Regions from separate parts of the Microbacterium sp. NPDC057659 genome, predicted to be linked through region 2. Evidence: riboswitches for the same ligand, from Rfam matches in the RefSeq annotation. Region 2 holds a riboswitch; the other holds the start of a gene.
What was found. A riboswitch is a leader RNA that binds a small molecule or an ion and turns the genes downstream of it on or off. The one in region 2 is predicted to bind thiamine pyrophosphate.
Positions count from the first base shown of each region.

Region 1: another riboswitch for thiamine pyrophosphate. It lies ahead of thiM (hydroxyethylthiazole kinase); the one in region 2 lies ahead of ACFVAE_RS13070 (ECF transporter S component).

Region 1 is NZ_JBHVHU010000004.1:219,433-229,607, forward strand. It holds gene ACFVAE_RS17525 (amino acid ABC transporter permease) at 1-460, shown strand, start outside; gene ACFVAE_RS17530 (amino acid ABC transporter permease) at 457-1,362, shown strand; gene ACFVAE_RS17535 (gluconokinase) at 1,388-2,893, opposite strand; gene ACFVAE_RS17540 (GntP family permease) at 2,987-4,405, shown strand; gene pheS (phenylalanine--tRNA ligase subunit alpha) at 4,440-5,489, shown strand; gene pheT (phenylalanine--tRNA ligase subunit beta) at 5,489-7,993, shown strand; TPP riboswitch at 8,063-8,156, shown strand; gene thiM (hydroxyethylthiazole kinase) at 8,148-8,999, shown strand; gene ACFVAE_RS17560 (bifunctional hydroxymethylpyrimidine kinase/phosphomethylpyrimidine kinase) at 8,996-10,175, shown strand, end outside.
Region 2 is NZ_JBHVHU010000002.1:959,374-969,548, reverse strand. It holds gene ACFVAE_RS13105 (Dyp-type peroxidase) at 1-666, opposite strand, end outside; gene ACFVAE_RS13100 (copper chaperone PCu(A)C) at 666-1,175, opposite strand; gene ACFVAE_RS13095 (copper resistance protein CopC) at 1,172-1,795, opposite strand; gene ACFVAE_RS13090 (hypothetical protein) at 1,919-2,524, opposite strand; gene ACFVAE_RS13085 (hypothetical protein) at 2,560-3,150, opposite strand; gene ACFVAE_RS13080 (energy-coupling factor transporter transmembrane component T family protein) at 3,185-3,973, opposite strand; gene ACFVAE_RS13075 (ABC transporter ATP-binding protein) at 3,970-5,424, opposite strand; gene ACFVAE_RS13070 (ECF transporter S component) at 5,427-6,074, opposite strand; TPP riboswitch at 6,068-6,177, opposite strand; gene ACFVAE_RS13065 (D-alanyl-D-alanine carboxypeptidase family protein) at 6,240-8,702, shown strand; gene ACFVAE_RS13060 (ABC transporter ATP-binding protein) at 8,769-10,175, opposite strand, start outside.

The DNA.
Region 1 (10,175 bases), on a different contig from region 2:
GACGCTGGTCTTCTTCTTCTTCGTCTTCGGATACCCCCAGCTGGGGCTCCCGAGACTCAACACCGTCACGCTCGGAATCGTTGCTCTCGGCATCTATACGGCGACGTACGTGGCAGAGGTGCTGCGCGCCGGGATCAACACGGTCCCGGTCGGGCAGGCCGAGGCCGCCCGTGCGATCGGGCTTCCGTTCGGACAGGTCATGACCCTCGTCGTCCTGCCGCAGGCGTTCCGCTCCGTCGTTCCGCCGATGATGAGCGTGTTCATCGCCCTGCTCAAGAACACCACGGTGGCGGCCGGATTCTCGATCACCGAGCTCGGCGCCGTGCGCGCCTTCATGAGCGAGCGCGGAGAGAACGCCCTGGTCGTCCTGCTCTGGGTCGCGGCCATCTTCGTCGTGCTGGTCATGCTCCTTAGCTGGGCTCAGCGAAGCCTGGAGAACAAGTGGAGGATCGCGCGATGAGCTCCGTGCTGTACGACGTCCCAGGCCCGAAGGCCGTACGACGCAACCTGATCCTCGGCGTCGTGACCGTGCTGGTCGTGCTCGCCCTGATCGGCTTCATCGTCTACCGCTTCGCGGTGACCGGCCAGTTCGATGCCTCGCGCTGGAGCGTGTTCACCTTCACCGTCGTGTGGGAGCAGATCCTCACGGCCCTCGGCAACACGCTGGCCGCATTCGGGATGGCTGCGGTGCTGAGCATGGCGCTCGGTTTCCTCCTCGCCATCGGACGCCTGTCAGACCATGCCTGGGTGCGTGTACCGGTGACCGTGATCACCGAGTTCTTCCGGGCCGTGCCGGTGCTGGTGTTCATGATGCTGCTCTTCTACGGCCTGCCCGTCCTCGGTGTCAAGATGTCGCCGTATTGGGCGGTCGTGCTCGCGCTGATGATGTATAACGGCTCTGTGCTCGCGGAAGCGCTGCGTGCCGGTGTCGAGGCGCTGCCGCGCGGCCAGCAGGAGGCCGGGTATGCGATCGGCCTGCGCAAGAGCGGTGTGATGACTCTGATCCTGCTGCCGCAGGCGATCCGGGCGATGCTCCCGGTGATCATCTCCCAGCTGGTCGTCACGCTGAAGGACACCGCACTAGGCTTCATCATCACGTACCCCGAGCTGCTCTACTTCGCCAAGCTGCTGGGATCCCAGCAGGGCCGCCCGATCCTGCAGTCCGCCATCGTCATCGGCGGCATCTACATCGTGATGTGCCTGATCCTGGCCGCGATCGCGAAGTGGGTCGAGAAGAAGACCTCCCGCTCGCCGAAGGTCAGGGGGCTGGGCATGCCGCATGACCCGGCCGCGGATGACGACGCGACTCTCACCGAAGTGATCGCCGTGCAGAAGGCTCTCGGCGGCAAGGACCAGGTCTGATCGACGGCGGTGATCGCGCCGTGCTCTACGGCGCGATCACCGCTTCGTACGCGGCCGTGAAACGCTCACGCAGGTCGGCGTAGTACGCCTGCTCCGCGGCATCCGGCAGTACGGGATCGGTCGGCGGGATCTGCGCCATCGGCCGATCGGGCTCCAGCACGGACAGGGCGATCACCGCTGCGCCGCGCATGGTAACCCGCTTGACGTTCACGACCTGCACCGGGAAACCGATCGCCTGCGCGACGATGCGCATCAGTCCGGGGAAATGGCCGGTCACCCCTCCTGAGGCGATCACACGCTGGAGTCCCGGGTTCGCCTCGGCGAGCTGCTCGAACACCCGGGCATAGGACACGGCGACGCCCTCCGCGGCTCCGCGCCACAGATCCAGGGGCGTGGTCGACGACGACACCCCGGTGAGGACCGCCCGCGCGTCGCCGGCCCAGCCGGTCGCGCGCTCGCCGGTGAGGAACGGCAGCATGAGCGGGGTGCCTGCGGACGGGGGAGCGGTGAGGGTCTGCTCGATGGCCTCCAGTGGCGCCGGTGCGAGAGTGGACTGCAACCACAGCATCACGCGGCCGACATCGTTCAGCGCGCCGCCGACGATCGACTGCGACCGCGAGACGCGATAGGCCCAGAGCCCCGCCGGCAGCACCTCCGGCGTGCCGTCCACGATCACCCGGATGGCTCCCGAGGTCGCCGCAGACATCGCCGCGACATCCGGGGTGTCGGCGCCGACGCCGACGTTCGACGCGTAGCCGTCCGGTACAGCGGGGAACCACGCCGCACCCTCGAGCGCCGGCCAGCGGCGCGCGACCTCGGGGGAGACGTCGGTGATCGGCTGGTCCGGGTCGATGATCGGCGCGAAGCGTGAGCGGTCCACTCCCACCTCCGCGAGCAGCTCGTCGTCGAGGTCGCAGGTGTGGCGATTCAGGATGCCGGCCCATGCCATCGTCGACGTGGCGGCGCCCTCGACGCCGGCCAGGCGGGCGTAGACGTATTCGCCGAGCGAGAGGAACTTCGCCGTGCGGGCGAACACGTCGGGGAAATCGTCCTGCAGCCACAGCAGCCGCGGCGGGTGATAGCTGGTGTGCAGGCGCGCGCCGATGCGCTGGTGCACGGCCGTCTCGTCCAGTCGTGCGCGCAGCTGCGCCAGGTAGGGCGCCGACCGCGAGTCCGCGTACGTGAAGCAGGGCGTCAGCGCGCTGCCGTCGGCGTCGACGCACACCAGCGACGAGGCGAACGTGTCCATCACGACGGCGCGGATGCGGCCCGGCGCGATGCCCTCGGTGACCTGCCCGATCAGGTCGGCCACCTCGCCGGTGACCTGATCGGCGTCGATTTCGACGGTCCCGTCCGCAGCCTCGGTGAACAGGTGATCGGCCTTGGCCATGCGCTTCTTCACCGGCCGCGCGTAGGCGTCGTACAGGCAGCAACGGGTCGAGCCCGAGCCGATGTCGATGGCGAGGACGAACGGGTCTGGAGCATCCTCGATCGTGATGCTGCGGGTCGTCGGAACGTCGTCGTGCGCCATCTGCTCACCCCTCTCGCGGCCGATCCTATCCGTCCGCTAGCGTGTGCGGTACGGCACGGGTCGGGGCCGACCCGCCGCAGTGAGGAGTTCGTCATGCACGTTTCCTTGAGTTCCGGATCAGCCCTGCTCGGCGGGCTCCTTCCGCTCGCCGATCCGATCAAGCCCTCTGCGGGCACGACGCAGCTGATCATCGCGGCGGTCATCTCGATCGTCGTGATCGTGGTGCTGATCGTCTGGGTCAAGATGCATCCGTTCTTCGCCCTGATGCTCGGTGCGGCGGTCATGGCGATCACCGCGAACATGGGCTTCGAGCACGCCTTCACATCGTTCTCCGCGGGACTGGGCGCGACGGTGGGCGGTGTGGGCGTGCTGATCGCGCTCGGCGCGGTGATCGGCAGATTCCTCACCGAGTCCGGCGGTGCTGATGAGATCGTCGACACCATCCTCGCCAAGACGCCGTTGAAGAGGCTGCCCTGGGCCATGGCGTTCGCCGCCTTCATCATCGGCATCCCGCTCTTCTTCGAGGTCGGAGTCGTGCTGCTGATCCCGATCGTCATGCTGGTCGCCAAGCGCGCGAAGCTGCCCGTGATCCTGGTCGGCATCCCGGCGCTCGCCGGCCTGTCCGCACTGCACGGACTGGTGCCTCCGCACCCCGGCCCGCTGATCGCCATCGACGCGCTGGGTGCGAACCTCGGACTGACCCTCGCCTTCGGACTGATCGTCGCGGTCCCGACCGTGATCATCGCCGGCCCCGTGCTCGCGAAGCCGATGGCGAAGTGGGTGCCCATCCAGGCGACCAGCCAACTGCTCACCGCAGTGGACGACCGGAACGAGGACGAGCGCAGACGTCCGTCGTTCGGCGTCGCGCTGTCGGTCGTGCTGCTGCCCGTGGTGCTGATGCTGCTCATGACCGTCGTCGAGGCGACGGGAGCGGATGGGTCGCTGTTCGGGCAGATCCTGGTCTGGATCGGCACCCCGCTGCAGGCGCTGCTGATCACGTCCCTGTACGCGATGATCGTGCTCGGCACCGCGCTCGGCCGCACGATGGGCGAGGTGTCGAAGGAGACCGGCGCGGCCTTCGCCCCGATCGCCTCGATCCTGCTCATCGTGGGCGCCGGCGGCGGTTTCAAGCAGACCCTGGTCGACTCGGGCGTCGGCCAGGTGATCGGCAGCGGCATCGCGGGCTCCGGCATCCCGCTGCTGCTGGCCGGCTGGCTGGTCGCCGTCGTCATCCGCCTGGCCACCGGCTCGGCGACCGTCGCGACCATCACCGCGGCCGGCATCATGGCCCCGCTGGTCGGCGACCTCAGCGCCACGCACGTCGCGCTGATGGTGCTCGCGATCGGCGCGGGGTCGGTGTTCCTCTCGCATGTGAACGATGCCGGGTTCTGGCTGGTCAAGGAGTACTTCGGAATGACCGTCGGACAGACCTTCCGCACCTGGAGTCTGATGGAGTGCGCAGTCTCGGTGGTGGGCCTCGCGGGCGTGCTGGTACTGGGTCTGATCGTGTGAGGGGTCCGCAGACGCGCCGGTAGACTCGGTTCTCGTGTCAGAGTCTCCCGAAACACCCCAGATCACCCCGGAGGCGGTGGAGTCCGCCGTCGACGCCGCGCTTGCGGCGATCGCCGCGGCATCCGATACCGCAGAGCTGAAGGCCGCGCGTTCCGCGCACGTCGCCGAGGGGTCGCCCCTCGCCGTGCTGAACGCGTCGATGCGTCAGGTCGCGCCCGAGCACAAGGCGACCTTCGGAAAGCTCGTCGGCCAGGGCCGAGGGCGTGTCTCGCAGGCGCTCGCCGCGAAGGAGGCCGAGCTCGCCGAGGCCGAGACCGCCGCGCGGCTCGAGGCCGAGCGCGTCGACATCACGGCCGTCTCCTCGCACGCCCGCGTGGGAGCCCGGCATCCGATCTCCCTCATGCAGGAGCAGATCAGCGACATCTTCGTCGGCATGGGCTGGGAGATCGCGGAGGGCCCGGAGCTGGAGCACGAGTGGTTCAACTTCGACGCGCTGAACTTCGACGAAGACCACCCGGCGCGCCAGGAGCAGGACACCTTCTACGTCGACCCGACCTCCCGCCACCTGGTGATGCGCACGCACACCAGCCCGGTGCAGGTGCGGTCGATGCTCGACCGTGAGCTGCCCATCTACGTGCTGTGCCCCGGACGGGTGTATCGCACCGACGAGTTCGATGCGACGCACCTGCCGGTGTTCACGCAGTTCGAGGGCCTCGTGATCGACAAGGGCATCACGATGGCGCACCTGAAGGGAACCCTCGACCACGTCGCGAAGCAGATGTTCGGCGCCGAGGCGAAGACCCGGTTCCGCACCAACTACTTCCCGTTCACCGAGCCGTCCGCGGAGCTCGACCTGTGGCACCCCACCTTCAAGGGCGGCGCGCGCTGGATCGAGTGGGGCGGATGCGGCATGGTCAACCCCAACGTGCTGCGCGCGGCGGGCATCGACCCTGAGGTGTACAGCGGATTCGCGTTCGGCATGGGCGTCGAGCGCGCGGTGATGTTCCGCAGCGATGTGAAGGACATGCGAGACATGGCCGAGGGCGATGTCCGCTTCAGCGAGCAGTTCGGGATGGTGGTGTGATGCGCGTTCCGATCTCATGGCTGCGCGAGTACGTCGACGTGGCAGCGGATGCCACGCCTGAGGACGTTCTGGCGTCCTTCGTGTCCGTCGGGTTCGAAGAGGAGGACATCCATCGCTTCGAGATCTCCGGCCCGGTCGTCGTCGGACAGGTGCTGTCGGCCGAGCCCGAGCCGCAGTCGAACGGCAAGACCATCAACTGGTGCCAGGTCGACGTCGGCGAGGCGAACGGCGGCGTCCGCGGCATCGTCTGTGGCGCGCACAACTTCGTCGTCGGCGACAAGGTCGTCGTGACTCTGCCCGGCGCCGTGCTGCCCGGCCCGTTCCCGATCGCCGCGCGCAAGACCTACGGTCATGTGTCCGACGGCATGATCGCCTCGGCGCGTGAGCTGGGGCTGGGCGATGAGCACGACGGCATCATCGTGCTGTCGACGCTGGGCCTCGACCCCGAGGTCGGAACGGACGCCATCGAGCTGCTGCACCTGGACGACTTCGCCGTCGACATCAACGTGACGCCCGACCGCGGTTACGCGTTCTCGCTGCGCGGTGTCGCGCGGGAGTACTCGCACGCCACCGGCGGAGTGTTCCGTGACCCGGCCGAGCGCGACTTCGCCGAGCTGCAGCCGGGTTCCGGCTTCTCGATCTCGGTCGACGACCGGAATCCGGTCCGCGGCAACGTGGGCGCCAGGGAGTTCGTCGCCCGCGTGGTGCGGAACGTCGACCCGTCGCGTCCCACCCCGCCGTGGATGATCGCCCGGCTGGTGCTCGCCGGCATGCGCTCGCTGGGCGTCCTGATCGACATCACCAACTACGTGATGCTCGAGCTCGGCAACCCGGTGCACGGCTACGACCTGGACAAGCTGCAGGGCGGCATCGTCGTGCGCCGCGCCACCGCGGGCGAGCGGATGACGACGCTCGACGGCCAGGACCGCGCACTGCACGTCGAGGATCTGCTGATCACCGACGGCTCCGGTCCGATCGGCCTCGCCGGTGTGATGGGCGGCGGCACCACAGAGATGAGCGGCACCACCCGCAACGTGCTCATCGAGGCGGCGACCTTCGACCCGGTGACGATCGCCCGCTCCGCGCGTCGCCACAAGCTGCCCAGCGAGGCGTCGAAGCGCTTCGAGCGCGGCGTCGACCCGCTGATCCCGTTCGTCGCGGCCCGTCGAGTCGCCGACCTGATGGTCGAGCTCGCCGGCGGCGAGCTGACCGACGAGGGCGGTGCGCTGTTCACGGACGTCGAGATCGCCGGCATCGATCTGCCGCGCGGCTTCGCGCAGGGGCTGATCGGTGTCGACTACACCGACGACGAGGTCACCGGCGCGCTGGAGATGATCGGCGCCGAGGTCAGCGGCACGGATGAGGGATGGTTCGTCATCCCGCCGAGCTGGCGCCCCGATCTCACCGACAAGTGGACGCTGGTCGAGGAGGTCGCCCGCATCCACGGGCTCGACCGCATCCCGTCGGTGCTGCCCACCCCGCCCTCCGGCCGTGGCTACACGCCGCTGCAGCAGGGCCGCAAGCGCGTGGCGGATGCGGTGGCGGCGGCCGGCTTCGTGGAGACTCCGGCATTCCCGTTCACGACCGAGGCGCAGAACGACCTGCATGGATCGCCGTCGGGGGAGCACCTGCCCAGCATCCGGCTGGCGAACGCGCTCGACGGACAGGCGGCGTACCTGCGCCGTTCGCTGCTGCCGGGACTGCTGCAGACCGCGCACCGCAACATCGCGCGCGGCCTGGTGGATCTCGCGATCTTCGAGACCGGACTGGTGTTCGCGCCCGAGGAGGGCGTGACCTACGGCACCGACGTCGTGCCTCCGCTCGCGCAGCGTCCGAGTGACGAGGTCCTCGCCGAGCTGAACGCGTCGATCCCGCCGCAGCCGCGCAACATCGCAGTCCTGCTGACCGGCAACGTCACCCCTCGCCAGCCCGGGCGCTCCGCTGAGCACGCCGGCCTGGGCGACGCACTGCATGCCGTGCAGGTGATCGGCGTCGCTGCCGGCGTCGACATCGACGTCGCCCAGACCCAGCGCGCGGCGCTGCATCCCGGTCGTGCCGGTGTGCTGAGCGTGCGCGGCGAGGAGATCGGATACGTCGGCGAACTGCACCCGCAGGTCGCGGCCGACGCGGACCTGCCCGGCCGTGCCGTGGTGCTCGAGCTCGACCTGGACCGCCTGCTGACGCTGGCGGGCGAGCGCGTCGTCGTGGAGTCGCTGTCGACGTACCCCGCCGCCACGCAGGACGTGTCCCTGGTCGTGGACGCCGGTGTGCCGGCATCCGAGGTGCGCGCGGCGCTGATCGCCGGCGCCGGCGACCTGCTCGAGGCGGCGACGCTGGTGGACGACTACCGCGGCGAGGGCGTCGACGAGGCCTCGAAGAGCCTGAGCTTCGCGCTGCGCTTCCGTGCTCCCGACCGCACGCTCACGGCCGCCGAGGCCACCGAGGCGAAGCTCGCGGGCGTCGCCGTCGCGACAGAGCGCTTCGGAGCGAGCATCCGCGACTGATCGATCGATCACGAAGAGCGGCATCCGTCATCGGCGGGTGCCGCTCTTCTGCGTCCCGCTAGACTCGCGGGCAGTGACACGGGGTGCCGCATCTGCGGCTGAGAACACACCCGTCGAACCTGATCTAGTTCGTACTAGCGAAGGGATGTCGCCCATGAGCGATCCTCTGCACCCGTCCGCCGTCCTCCTCGAGGACACCGCCCGTCTGCTGGCAGAGCTGCGCGCAGCGCCGCCGCTGACGCACTGCATCACCAACAGCGTGGTGACCGGCTTCACAGCCAACGTGCTGCTCGCGGTCGGCGCGGCACCGGCGATGGTGGACATCGTCGGTGAGTCCGGGATGTTCGCCTCGGTCGCCTCCGGGCTGCTGGTGAACCTGGGCACCCCGACTCCGGAGCAGCGTGCCGCGTCACTCGAAGCGGTGGGCGGTGCGTCCGCTGCCGGCACGCCCTGGGTGCTCGATCCCGTCGCGATCGGGGTGCTCCCGATCCGCACCGATCTCGCCCGCGACCTGGTCGCTCGCCGGCCCACCGCGATCCGCGGGAACGCTTCGGAGATCCTCGCTCTGGCGGGGCTCAGCGCGGGAGGCCGCGGCGTCGACGCGACCGATACGACGGATGCCGCGGCCGAGGCCGCACGTCTCCTGGCGCGCGAGCACGGCAGCGTCGTCGCCGTGTCGGGGCCGGTGGACCTGCTCACCGACGGTGAGATCGAGGTGCGGATCGCGAACGGCACGCCCGTGCTCACCAAGGTCACCGGTGGCGGCTGCGCACTCGGCGCCATGATGGCCGCCTTCCTCGGCGCGGCTCGCGGCACCGGCATCACGGCACTGCACGCCGTGGCAGCGGCATCCGTCGTCTACGAGATCGCCGCGGAGCGCGCGGCCGCCGTGGCAGGCGGCCCTGGCAGCTTCGCCGGGGCGCTGCTCGATGCGCTCGCGGCGATCTCGCCCGCCGATCTCGACGGTGCACGCGTCGAGGTCACAGCGCTGGAGGCCGTCCGGTGAGCCTCGACCTCTCGCTCTACCTGGTCACGGACGCCGCGCTGAGCGGCTCCCGCGGCGTCGCCGCAGTCGTCGCCGAGTCCGTCGCCGGTGGCGCGCGCATCGTGCAGCTGCGCGACAAGGATGCTACGGACAGCGAGATCGTCGACCGGCTGATCGAGCTCTCGGAGGTGATCGCCGGGCGCGCGCTGCTCGTCGTGGACGACCGTCTCGACGCCGCTCTGGAGGCACGCCGCCGCGGGGCGCGCGTGGACGGGGTGCACCTCGGCCAGTCGGATGCCTCCGTGCTGGATGCCCGTGCGGCGCTGGGGCCCGACGCGATCGTGGGGCTCACCGCGAACACGCCCGCGCATTTCGATGCGGTGCGCGCGCTGCCCTTCGGCACCGTGGACTACCTGGGTGTCGGCGTGGTGCATCCGACCACCACGAAGCCGAACCATCCGCCCGCACTCGGCGTCGCCGGGTTCGCAGCCCTCGCCGCGCAGAGTCCGCTGCCCTGCGTCGCGATCGGCGGGATCGGCATGGACGACGTCGCCCCGCTGCGCGCGGCCGGCGCCGCCGGTGTCGCCGTGGTCTCCGCGATCTGCGCGGCGGAGGACCCGCGAGCGGCGACCCGCGCGTTCCTGTGCGCCTGGCACAGCGGCCGCCCGCCGCGGGTGCTGAGCATCGCGGGCAGCGATCCGTCCGGCGGAGCCGGCATCCAGGCCGACCTCAAGTCGATCGCCGCGAACGGCGGCTACGGCATGGCGGCGATCACCGCGCTGACCGCGCAGAGCACGCAGGGCGTGCGCGGCGTGCACGTCCCGCCCGCCGACTTCCTGCGCGAGCAGCTGGACGCGCTCTCCGACGACGTGGACATCGACGCGGTGAAGATCGGGATGCTGGCGAGTGCGGAGATCATCCGGACGGTGGGGGACTGGCTCGACGCGGTGCGGCCCGCCACCGTGGTGCTGGACCCGGTGATGGTCGCCACCAGCGGTGACCGGCTGCTCGACGCAGAGGCCGAGGACGCGCTCCGCGCTCTGCTGCCGCTCGCCGACGTGGTCACGCCGAACCTGCCCGAGCTGGCCGTGCTCACCGGCGAGCCGCCAACGGCGGACTGGGACGCCGCGCAGGCGCAGGCACGCAGGCTCTCGGAGCGCTACGGCGTGCTGGTGCTCGCCAAGGGCGGGCACCTCG
Region 2 (10,175 bases):
GAACAGGTTGCGCATCGTCGTGCCAGGGCGCTCGGTCCCGTAGGCACGACGGAACCCGCGCTGCATCCAGCGCAGCGCGGCGAAGCCGCGGGCATCCTTGAGCAGCATCCGCACGGCGTGCGCGACCGTCAGCGGGTCGTCGCCGGCGACCTGGACGAACAGGTCCCCGCCGGACAGCTCCGGCTGCAGCCGGTCGATGCCGAAGGCCGGGAGAGGCGCGAGCCACGTCGGCCCCGCCCCTCCGGCCACGGCGACGAAGCGGGGTCCGAAGCCGAACGTCACCGTGAGCCGGGCCGGCGACGTAGCCAGCTCGGGCTCGGAATCGGCCAGGGCGGCAGCCCCCTGGGTGAGCCGTGCCGCGTCATCGGTGAGGATGCGCATCAGCCGGCCCAGCGCCGCCCGGTCCACGCCGTCATGCAGGTCGAGCCCCAGGAACACACCGTGCGCCTGCGCGGCCGTGTCCACCCCCGCCTGGTGCACGCCGTGGAAAGGCACCGTCTGCTCGCCGCTCATCGTCGCGGACGCGGCCTCGTCCGCGGCATCCGCTCGGTTCATCAGCAGATCCGCGCCGACCGCGGCAGCGGCGCCGACCCCGGCGACAGCCCCTCCGATCAGGAGCTGCCGCCGGGTGGCGCCGGAGCGATCACCCGCGCCGGAGCGCGTCATCACTCACCGCCCTCGTCGTAGTTCTCGTTCGCGCCGGAGTAGTCCTTCACGGGCGCCGTGAACTCGTACGTGGACTTGTCCGAGAAGGTGAGCGTGACGGTCACCTCATCGCCGGCCTTCAGCGGTGCGGTCAGCCCCATCAGCATGATGTGGTCGCCGCCGGGCTCGAGCGCCACCCGCGCGTCGTGCGACAGCGCCAGCCCGCCCTCAATGGGGCGCATGGTCATCTCGCCCGCGTCGCCCTGCACGGTCTCGTGCAGCTCGGTCATCTCAGCGGCCTCGGTCTTCGCGGAGACGACGGTGACGTCGTCTCCGCCCTTGTTCACGAGCGTGCCGAACACAGCGGTCATGCCCTCGTCGGCGGCCTTCGCCCAGGCGTCCTCGATCGTCACCGTCTCTCCCGCCGTGCGCGCCGCAGGCTCCTCGGTCCCGGGCGCCGCGCAGCCGGTCAGCAGCAGGACGGATGCGGCGAGCAGCGCCGCGACGCGTGCGGTCATCGTGACGCTCACTTGTCCGCCTCCTCGCTCGCCGAGCCGGCTTCAGCCGCGGCCGGCCTGCGACGGCGCAGGACGAGATACAGCAGGTATCCGGCGGCGGCGATCACCGCACCGCCGATGCCGAAGAGGAGCGCACGCGGCGGTCCGCCCGCGGCATCCTCCTTCTTCTGGACGTCGGCCGCCGCGGGCGACGGGCTTGCGGATGCCGGGGACTCTGATGCCTGGGTCTCGGTCGTCATCGGCTTCGCGTCGCCGATCGTGAACGGGATGACGCCGGCGATCGGGTGCCCGTCCTCGGAGACGACCTGCCAGCGCACCTGGTAGCCCGCATCGGGCATCCCGTCGGCGAGCGGGATCGTGACGGTCTCGCCGCGGACGACGATGTCGCCGTCGATCCAGTCCTTGCCGGACTGGTCGACGACCGCGGCGCGCGCCCCCGCGTCGGAGCCCTCCAGCACCAGCAGCTCGCCGGAGAAGGTCATGGTCACCTCCTTCGGCGCGGAGGCCAGAACGGCCCCTGAGGCCGGATCGCTGGAGAGCAGTTCGTCGTGCGCGGATGCGGGGACGGCGGTCGCGAGGATCGCGAGCGCAGCCGCCGCGATCCCCGCCGTGATGGTGCGGATGGGAGACATGAAGATGGAACCTCTCGTCGGGCGCCGTCGTACGGCACCGAACGTGCAAACGGAGAGCGCCGGATGCCGGAGCGGCATCCGCGCGGAGATCACCGGCTGACCGAGGGCGGCCGCCGGCGCGGATCAGATCGCCGGATGCAGCGGCGGCGCGCGGCCGCGGAGCAGAGAGAGGAACGGAGCGGCGGGGAGAGTCTCCTCCGCCGAAGATGCGCAGCGCGGCACCGAAACCGTGGGCCGAGCAGCGGGAGTCGCGTCGTCCAGGCGACTGCGCAGCCAGCGCACGGCCTGGACGGCCAGATCGCGAAGCCCCAGCAGCATCCGCTCGCCCCGGTGCAGCGCGAGGATCGTGAGCAGCGCGGCGATCACGTGCCCGAACCACATGCTGCCGTCGGCGACCAGTTGGGCGGCGACGCCCGTCGTCTCGGGCAGCTGCAGGGCGGTGCCGTGCACGTGCCCGCCGAGCGTGCCTGTCGGCGTGATCATGCCGAGCACGAACAGGCCGTGGAACAGCAGCTGGCTGACGATCACCGAGATCGACAGCCGCAGTGCCGACAGCTTCCGTCCGGCGAGCAGCACGCAGACCATGAGCGAGAGCAGCCAGGGAGCGAGCACACCCAGCGGCCCGGGCATCGCGCCGCCCGCGGTGACGTGCGCGGCGAGGGCGACGAATGTCGCCGTCGAGGCGGCGGCGAACCCGCGGATGACCGCGGGTCTCCTGGATGGGCGCACACCCCCATCCTGCCAGAGCTCGGCAGACGGGCCGGTCACAGCCGATCGGGAGCCGCGGGATCGATCTGGATGACCGAGATCTCGCGGGTGTTCGCGTCGTACATCGTCGCCTCCCACACCGGGGAGCCGCCGGCCTCGACGACGCGCAGCTCGATGACCCGCGGGTTCGGCCACGTCTCGCCCGAGTTCCTCGCCGCCATGAGGATGCCCGGCGCGGCACCGTTCAGCTCGAGTTCGGTGAGGGTCACGTAGTGCTCCTGGATCAGCTCTCTGGTGTCGCCTTCGAGCAGCGCCTCGCGGCCCCGCTTCGGGTCGGAGAGCCCGTCGTCCAGTCCGTCGTACGCCGGATCGGCGCTCGTGACCCGCCACATCCAATGGCCGTCGCGGTACTCCAGGCGGATCGCGACGACTTCGCCGCCGATGCCGGGGATCTCCTCCCCCGCGGTGCCTTCGAGCCAGTCCGACGGCCACGCGATCGCCGAGGGAACACCGCCGGGCGGGAACTCGTCCCCGGGGCCGTACCTCTCGCTGGTGCCGCCGCTGCACGCGGTCACGGACAGCACGAGCAGCGCCGCCGCGAGCAGCGCCGCCGCGCGTGGCATCCGCGTCCTCCCCCGTCGTGTCATGCCGCTCACCCTAGCTGGCACGCCTCGACCGTCGTCACGACCAGATGAAGCGGAACGTTCCGGCGGCGACGGCTGCGGCGAGCGCCGCCGCCATGATCAGGACGCCGCCGAGCACGGCGACCGCGTCGCGCGCGTGCAGCCGGGACGGACGCGACCAGGTGCGCGGGATGTCGGAGCCGAACCCGCGCGCCTCCATCGCCATCGCGAGCTTCGATCCGCGGCGCACCGCGAACACCAGCAGCACGAACGCCATCGAGAAGAAGCGCCGGATCGCGCCGTGGTCGCCGACGCCGCGCGCACGGCGCGCGAGACCCATCGTGCGCCAGTCGTCGAGGAAGAGCCCGAGCATGCGGGTGCCGGCGAGCACCCCGAGCACGAACCTGCTGGGCAGGCGCGCGACCTGGGCCAGCGCGTCGGCGACCTCGGTCGGATCAGCCCGGCCGAACAGCAGGATCGTCGGCAGCCCCAGCGCGATCACGCGCAGGCTCACCGCCAGGGCAAGGCGGATCGACTCCTCGCTGATCGTCGCGACGCCGAAGCTCCAGTAGATCTGCCCCTCGGGTTCCGCATAGAGCAGCATGCTCAGACCGGCGATCGGAGAGATCGCTGCGAGCAGCACCATCCTGCTCAGCACGGTGCGCAGCGGCAGACCGGTCAGCGGGATGCAGATCAGCTGCAGCGCGATCGCGACCAGTCCGCTGACCACGTCGATCGAGGCGAACAGCGGGATCGACAGCAGCAGGGCGAGCAGGATGCGGGTGACGGGATTCACGCCGTCGAGCCAGGCGGCGCGGGTCTCGGTCGGGGCGATGACTGCGGTCATACCGGCACCACCTGATCCAGCGCGATGCGCCGGTCACCCAGATGTCTGGCCACGGCGTCGTCGTGCGTGACCGCGACGATCGACGTGCCCCGCGCGACCTCCTCCTGCAGGAGCAGGACGAGCTCGATCCACCCGCGCCGGTCCTGACCGAACGTCGGCTCGTCGAGCACGATCACCTCGGGCGTCGCGGCGAGCACGGTGGCGACCGACAGCCGGCGCTTCTGGCCGCCGGAGAGCGTGAACGGGTTGGCCTCCGCGAGGTGATCCAGGTGCAGGCGCTCGAGCAGCCCGTCGACGACGGCCGTCGTGCGCTCCGCCGACCAGCCGAGGGCCCGGGGCCCGACGGCGAGCTCCTCGCGGAGCGTCTGCGCGAGGAACTGGTGCTCCGGCTCCTGGAAGACGGTGCCGATGCGGGTCAGCAGTTCGCGCGAGGACCAGCGGAACGGACGCAGCCCGCTTCTGCCGCGCAGCCGTTCGGCCACCGTGACCGAGCCCGCGAGTTCAGGCAGCAGACCCGCCAGCGTGAGCGCGAGCGTGGACTTGCCCGCACCGTTCGGTCCGGTGATCACCGTCGCGGAAGCCTGCGACAAAGCAAGGTCGAGACCGGCCTGCACGACCGCGCGACGCTCCCGCCCGATCGCGAGCCCGTGCGCCTCCAGAACCGGATCACCGCCCGAGCGCGGCAGCACGGGCAGATCGATGGGAAGGTTCGGCACCCACACCCCGGCATCCGCCAGCGTCTGCGCGTGCCTGCCGAAGACATCGGCCGGCGGGCCGTCCGCCAGCAGGCCGCCGTCCGCCGCCAGCACGATGACACGGGTGATCAGATCGGACCAGACCTCGGTGCGATGTTCGACGACGACCAGCGTCGCCCCGGTCTCGGCGACGACGCGGGCGACGCTCTCGCGCACCTCGGCGACCCCGGCCGGATCGAGGTTCGCGGTCGGCTCATCGAGCAGCAGCAGTCCGGGGCGCATCGCCAATGCGCCTGCGAGCGCCAGACGCTGCTTCTGCCCGCCGGACAGCGCCTTGGTCGGCCGCTGCAGCGGCACGTCCAGGCCGACCGCGTCCAGCGCCTCCGACACACGACCGGGGATCTCGGAAGCGGGAACGCCGAGGTTCTCGCATCCGAAGGCGACGTCGTCGCCGACCTTGGACAGCACGACACCGGCATCCGGGTCCTGCAGCACGAGGCCGATACGGCCGCGGCTCTCCTCCGGAAGCGCATCGTCGACGAGCAGCGTGCCCGTACGCTCCCCCTCATCGGCGTCGCCGAGCAGGCCGGCGAGGCCGGCGAGCAGAGTGGACTTGCCCGCGCCGGATGCGCCGAGCAGCAGCACGCGCTCGCCCGGCTCGATCGTGAACGACGTCTCGCTGACCGCGGGCAGGCGCCGCCCTGCGTACCGCCAGCCCCAGTCGCACGCGACGACCCGGGCGGGACCCGAGGCCATGGTCAGACCTCGCGGCGCGCTTCTCGACCGGCCGCGAAACGGCTGAGCGCACCGGTGGACGCCAGCGCCCGCACGAGCAGCCAGCCCACCACGCCGGCCAGCAGCGCGCCCGAGACGACCAGGGTGCCGAGGTAGATGGCGTTGAACTCGAACGACTTCAGGATGTTGGGCGAGCTGCCGTAGAACAGCTCGAACACCCATGCCGCCGCAGCCGCGCCGACGCCGGCGAGTGCGGCGACGCCGACGCCGAACCGGCGGTAGGCGAACAGCGCGAAGATCAGCTCGGCCCCGAGACCCTGCACGATGCCCGAGAACACCGTGGAGACGCCCCAGACGTTGCCGATCAGCATCGAGATGATCGCGGCGACCACCTCGACGACCAGAGCGGCGCCGGGCTTGCGGATGACGAGCCCGCCGATGACGCCGCCGATCAGCCAGATGCCGACGGCGATGCCGCCGAGACCCGGGGTCAACGCGTCCGCGGCGCCGAACCAGGCGCCTCCGACGATGTTCCAGGCCCAGAACAGCAGACCGACGGCGACGCCGAGAACGGCGGCGACGACGATGTCGACGACGCGCCAGCGCAGGTTGCGCGGCGGAGCGGCCTTCTCGACGATCTTCTCGTTCGGGACGGATGTGGACGCACTCATATGGAACTCCTCCCTGCGCCGGCATGATCCGGATCAGGTTCGACGGTCGAAGCGCGGGTCGCTTCCTCTCAGCCCGGCACGCCGGACTCCCGTGGTTGTGCCTCGATCATAGTCACCTCCGGACGCGGAGGGGTGAGTCTCAGACTCATTGGGTAGCGTAGGCGGGTGACCATCGACGATCCCTCTACGCCGCCGCGCACGCGTCGCGAGGCACGGGCGCAGACCGGCTCCCACCGAGGCGTCGATCCGTCCGGCATGAACGCGTTCTTCCAGGGCTCCGGCGGCGCTCCGCACGGTGCCGACCGCGGCTCGGCGACCCGGGAGGCCGCTGACCTGCCCGGCGGCGGCGAGCCGGTCCTTCCGGGCCAGGGCCAGGGCCAGGACGGCCAGGAAGAGCCGCCGACGAGCACCGACATGCTGCGCACGCTGTTCGGTGAGCCGGAGCTGGGCGACGAGCCCGAGGAGACCGGCCCCGTCGGGGACGACGCCTTCAGCCGCGCCATGTTCGGGACGCCGTCGACGCCGGAAGCCGCGCCGCCCGCTCAGCCGGTCCAGCCGGCGGAGCCGGTGTCCGCTGCCGACGCGCGTACGTCCGCCGGGCTGGACGACCTGCTCGGCGCTGCCGCGCCCGCTGCCGCTGCACCTGTCGCCGCACCGGCCGACACCGCTCCGGCCGACACCGCACCGTATGCCGATGAGCCGTTCGATCCCGCGGACGACGCGACCCGCGTCGCGCCGGTCATCACAGGGATTCCTGGGTGGCACGACGAGACCCCGGCACCGGCCCTCGGCAGCATCGCCACCGACTCTCCTGCTCAGCCGACCGCCGATGACGACGCCGACCGGCTGTCCGCGAGCCTGGCGTACTTCGCCGCCGCGGATGCCGCGGCCGCGGCATCCGCCGGCATGGCCGGCACGGTGTCCCCTGCCACGGATGCCGCCTCCGGCGTCGCGGGCGCAGCGACCGCCGCCGGCCTCAACGATGCCGCCGGTGCGGCGCCCGCGGGCCTCGCCGGTGCAGCCGCCGCATCCGCGGCCTTCGCAGGGGCCGCCGCCCCCGCGGGCCTCGCGGGCCTCGCGAGCGCAGCATCCGCCGATGTCGCCGACGCGGCTCCTGCCGACTTCGCGGGCGCCTTCGAGTCCGCCGAGGAGCCCGCGCCCACGACTCCCTTCGACCTGACGGGCCTCGGGCTCGATCCCGATGACGAGCCCGACCTCGACGTCGACCCCGACCTCGATGACGAACCCGCGCCCGAGACGGTCGTCGCGTGGGCCGATGAAGCGCGTCCCGCAACCGCGCTGACCTGGATCGACACCGCCGCCGTGCAGGCGCGGACCAGGCCGGCGACGCTCGCGGTGCGGACCGCAGCGGCCGACGAGCCCGATCTGCTCAGCGACATGCACACGAAGTCGGGCTGGCTGCGCCCGCGCGTGCTCATCCCGGTCGGAGTGGTGGTCGCTCTCGTCGGCGGCTATTGTGCGGCCACGCTGCTGGCGCCGCTCGACAACATCGCTCCGACGATCGATCCGGTGGCAGTGAAGATCGACCCGGCCCCGGCCGCGGCGATCACCTGGCCCAAGGGCGGCGACTCGGGGATCGACGTGCTGGGCTTCACGACCGCCGTCTCCAGCCGCGACAAGACCCCGATCGCGAGCGTCTCGAAGATCGCGTCGGTGATGATGGTGCTCGAGAAGATGCCGCTCAAGCCCGGTGAGCAGGGCCCGTCCTTCGACTTCACCCGCAGCGACGGGCGCGAGTACTGGCAGTACCTGCGGTCGAACCAGTCGGCACTGGACGTGCCGGTGGGCGGCTCGCTCACCGAGTACCAGATGCTCCAGGGCATCCTGCTCGGCTCTGCCAACAACTATATCGATCGGCTGGCGGACGAGATCTGGGGCTCGAAGGACGCCTTCGCCTCGGCCGCACGCACGTGGCTGGCTGACCAGGGGCTGGACGACACCACGATCATCTCGCCGTCCGGACGCGACGATCGCAACCGGTCGACCCCGGCCGACCTGGTCGACCTGAGCCAGATCGCGATGCGCAACCCCGTGTTCGCCGAGATCGTCGCCACGAAGTCGGTGGACCTCCCGGGCGCCGGCGTGGTGAAGAACACCAACAAGATGCTGGCCGAGGACCCCGGCGTCGTCGGACTCAAGACCGGCACCCTCGGCAAGAACTGGAACCTCGTCACCGCGAAGGACGTGAAGGTCGGCGACTCCACCGTGCGCCTGTACGCCGTCACGCTCGGGCAGGGCAGCAACAAGGAGCGCGTCGCAGCGAACCGGGCGCTGTACGCCCAGGTCGAGAAGACGCTGGCGGATCAGCCCGTGACCGTGCCGAAGGGCACGGTGGTGGGCACGATCGACACGGTCTGGGGCGAGCGCAGCGATGTGATCACCGACTCCGACGCCAAGGTCGTCATGTGGAACGGATCGCCCGCCGAGGCCAAGGCGGCTCTGAAGCTGGGCGATGCGCAGAAGGCCGGCACCAAGGTCGGCTCGCTCACCGTGACCGGCGCGATCGACACCGCCAAGACGGACGTCTCGCTGAAGAGCTCGGTCGATGCTCCGTCGGTCTGGTGGCGGCTCACTCATCCCCTGGATCTGTTCGGTCTGAACGGCTGACCTGCGGCACGCCGCAACGCGAGAGCGCCCGCCCCCTTTCGGGGACGGGCGCTCTCGCGTGCGGGGTCAGGCCCTGTCGTCGGACTCGGATGCGGGCTGGTCCTCGCCCTCGCCGACCTCGTGCACGAACTCCGTCACGGGCAGCACCGGTGCCGCGCCGGTCCCGGGAACCGGGACCTCCTCCGCCTCGCCGGTGACGATCACCGGGGTCGCACCGGTGAGTGCGTCCTCGGCGTCGATGTCGGACGCGGCCTGCTCGAACTGCGACTGGTACAGGCGCCAGTAGGCGCCCTGCGCCGCGATCAGCTCCTCGTGGTTGCCCTTCTCGACGATGTCGCCGTGCTCCATCACCAGGATGAGGTCGGCGTCGCGGATCGTGGACAGGCGGTGCGCGATCACGAAGGACGTGCGTCCTTCGCGCAGCGCCGCCATCGCGTGCTGGAGCAGCAGCTCGGTGCGGGTGTCGACCGCCGACGTCGCCTCGTCGAGGATGAGGATCGACGGCTGGGACACGAACGCGCGAGCGATCGTGATCAGCTGCCGCTCACCTGCCGACACGTTCGACGCGTCTTCGTCGAGCACCGTCTCGTAGCCCTCGGGGAGTGCGTGCACGAACCGGTCGACGTAGGTCGCCTTGGCGGCGGCGAGCACCTCCTCGTCGGTGGCGGACGCCTGACCGTAGCGGATGTTCTCCAGGATGCTCCCGGCGAACAGCCACGGGTCCTGCAGCACCATGCCGGTACGGCCGCGCAGGTCTTCGCGGGTCATCTCCGCGATGTCCTGGCCGTCGAGCAGGATTCTGCCGCCGCTGAGCTCGTAGAACCGCATGATGAGGTTCACCAGCGTGGTCTTGCCCGCACCGGTCGGTCCGACGATCGCGACGGTCTGCCCCGGCTCGACGCGGAACGAGAGGTCGGTGATCAGCGGACGGTCCGGTGTGTACGAGAACGCGACGTGCTCGAACTCGATGACGCCCTTGCCGTCGGTGACGGTCGGCGCGTCCTCGGCATCGGGCTCCTGCTCGTCGGCGTCGAGGAACTCGAACACCCGCTCGGCCGAAGCCGTGCCGGACTGGACGACGGCGGCCATGCCGCCCAGCTCGCTCAGCGGCTGAGTGAACTGCTGCGAGTACTGGATGAACGCCTGCACGTCACCCAGTCGCAGGCTGCCGTTGGCGACCATCAGGCCACCCAGCACCGCGATGCCGACGTACGTGAGGCTGCCGATGAACTGCATCGCCGGCATGATCACGCCCGAGAGGAACTGCGCCTTGAAGCTGGCCTGGTAGAGCTCCTCGTTCTCCTCCTGGAAGCTGTCCAGCGCATCCTTCTCGCGGCCGAACACCTTCACCAGAGCGTGGCCCGAGAAGGCCTCCTCGACGCGGGCGTTGAGCCGGCCGACCTTGCGCCACTGGATGCCGAAGGCCTTCTGCGAGCGCGGACCGATCACGCCGAAGATGACTCCCATCAGCGG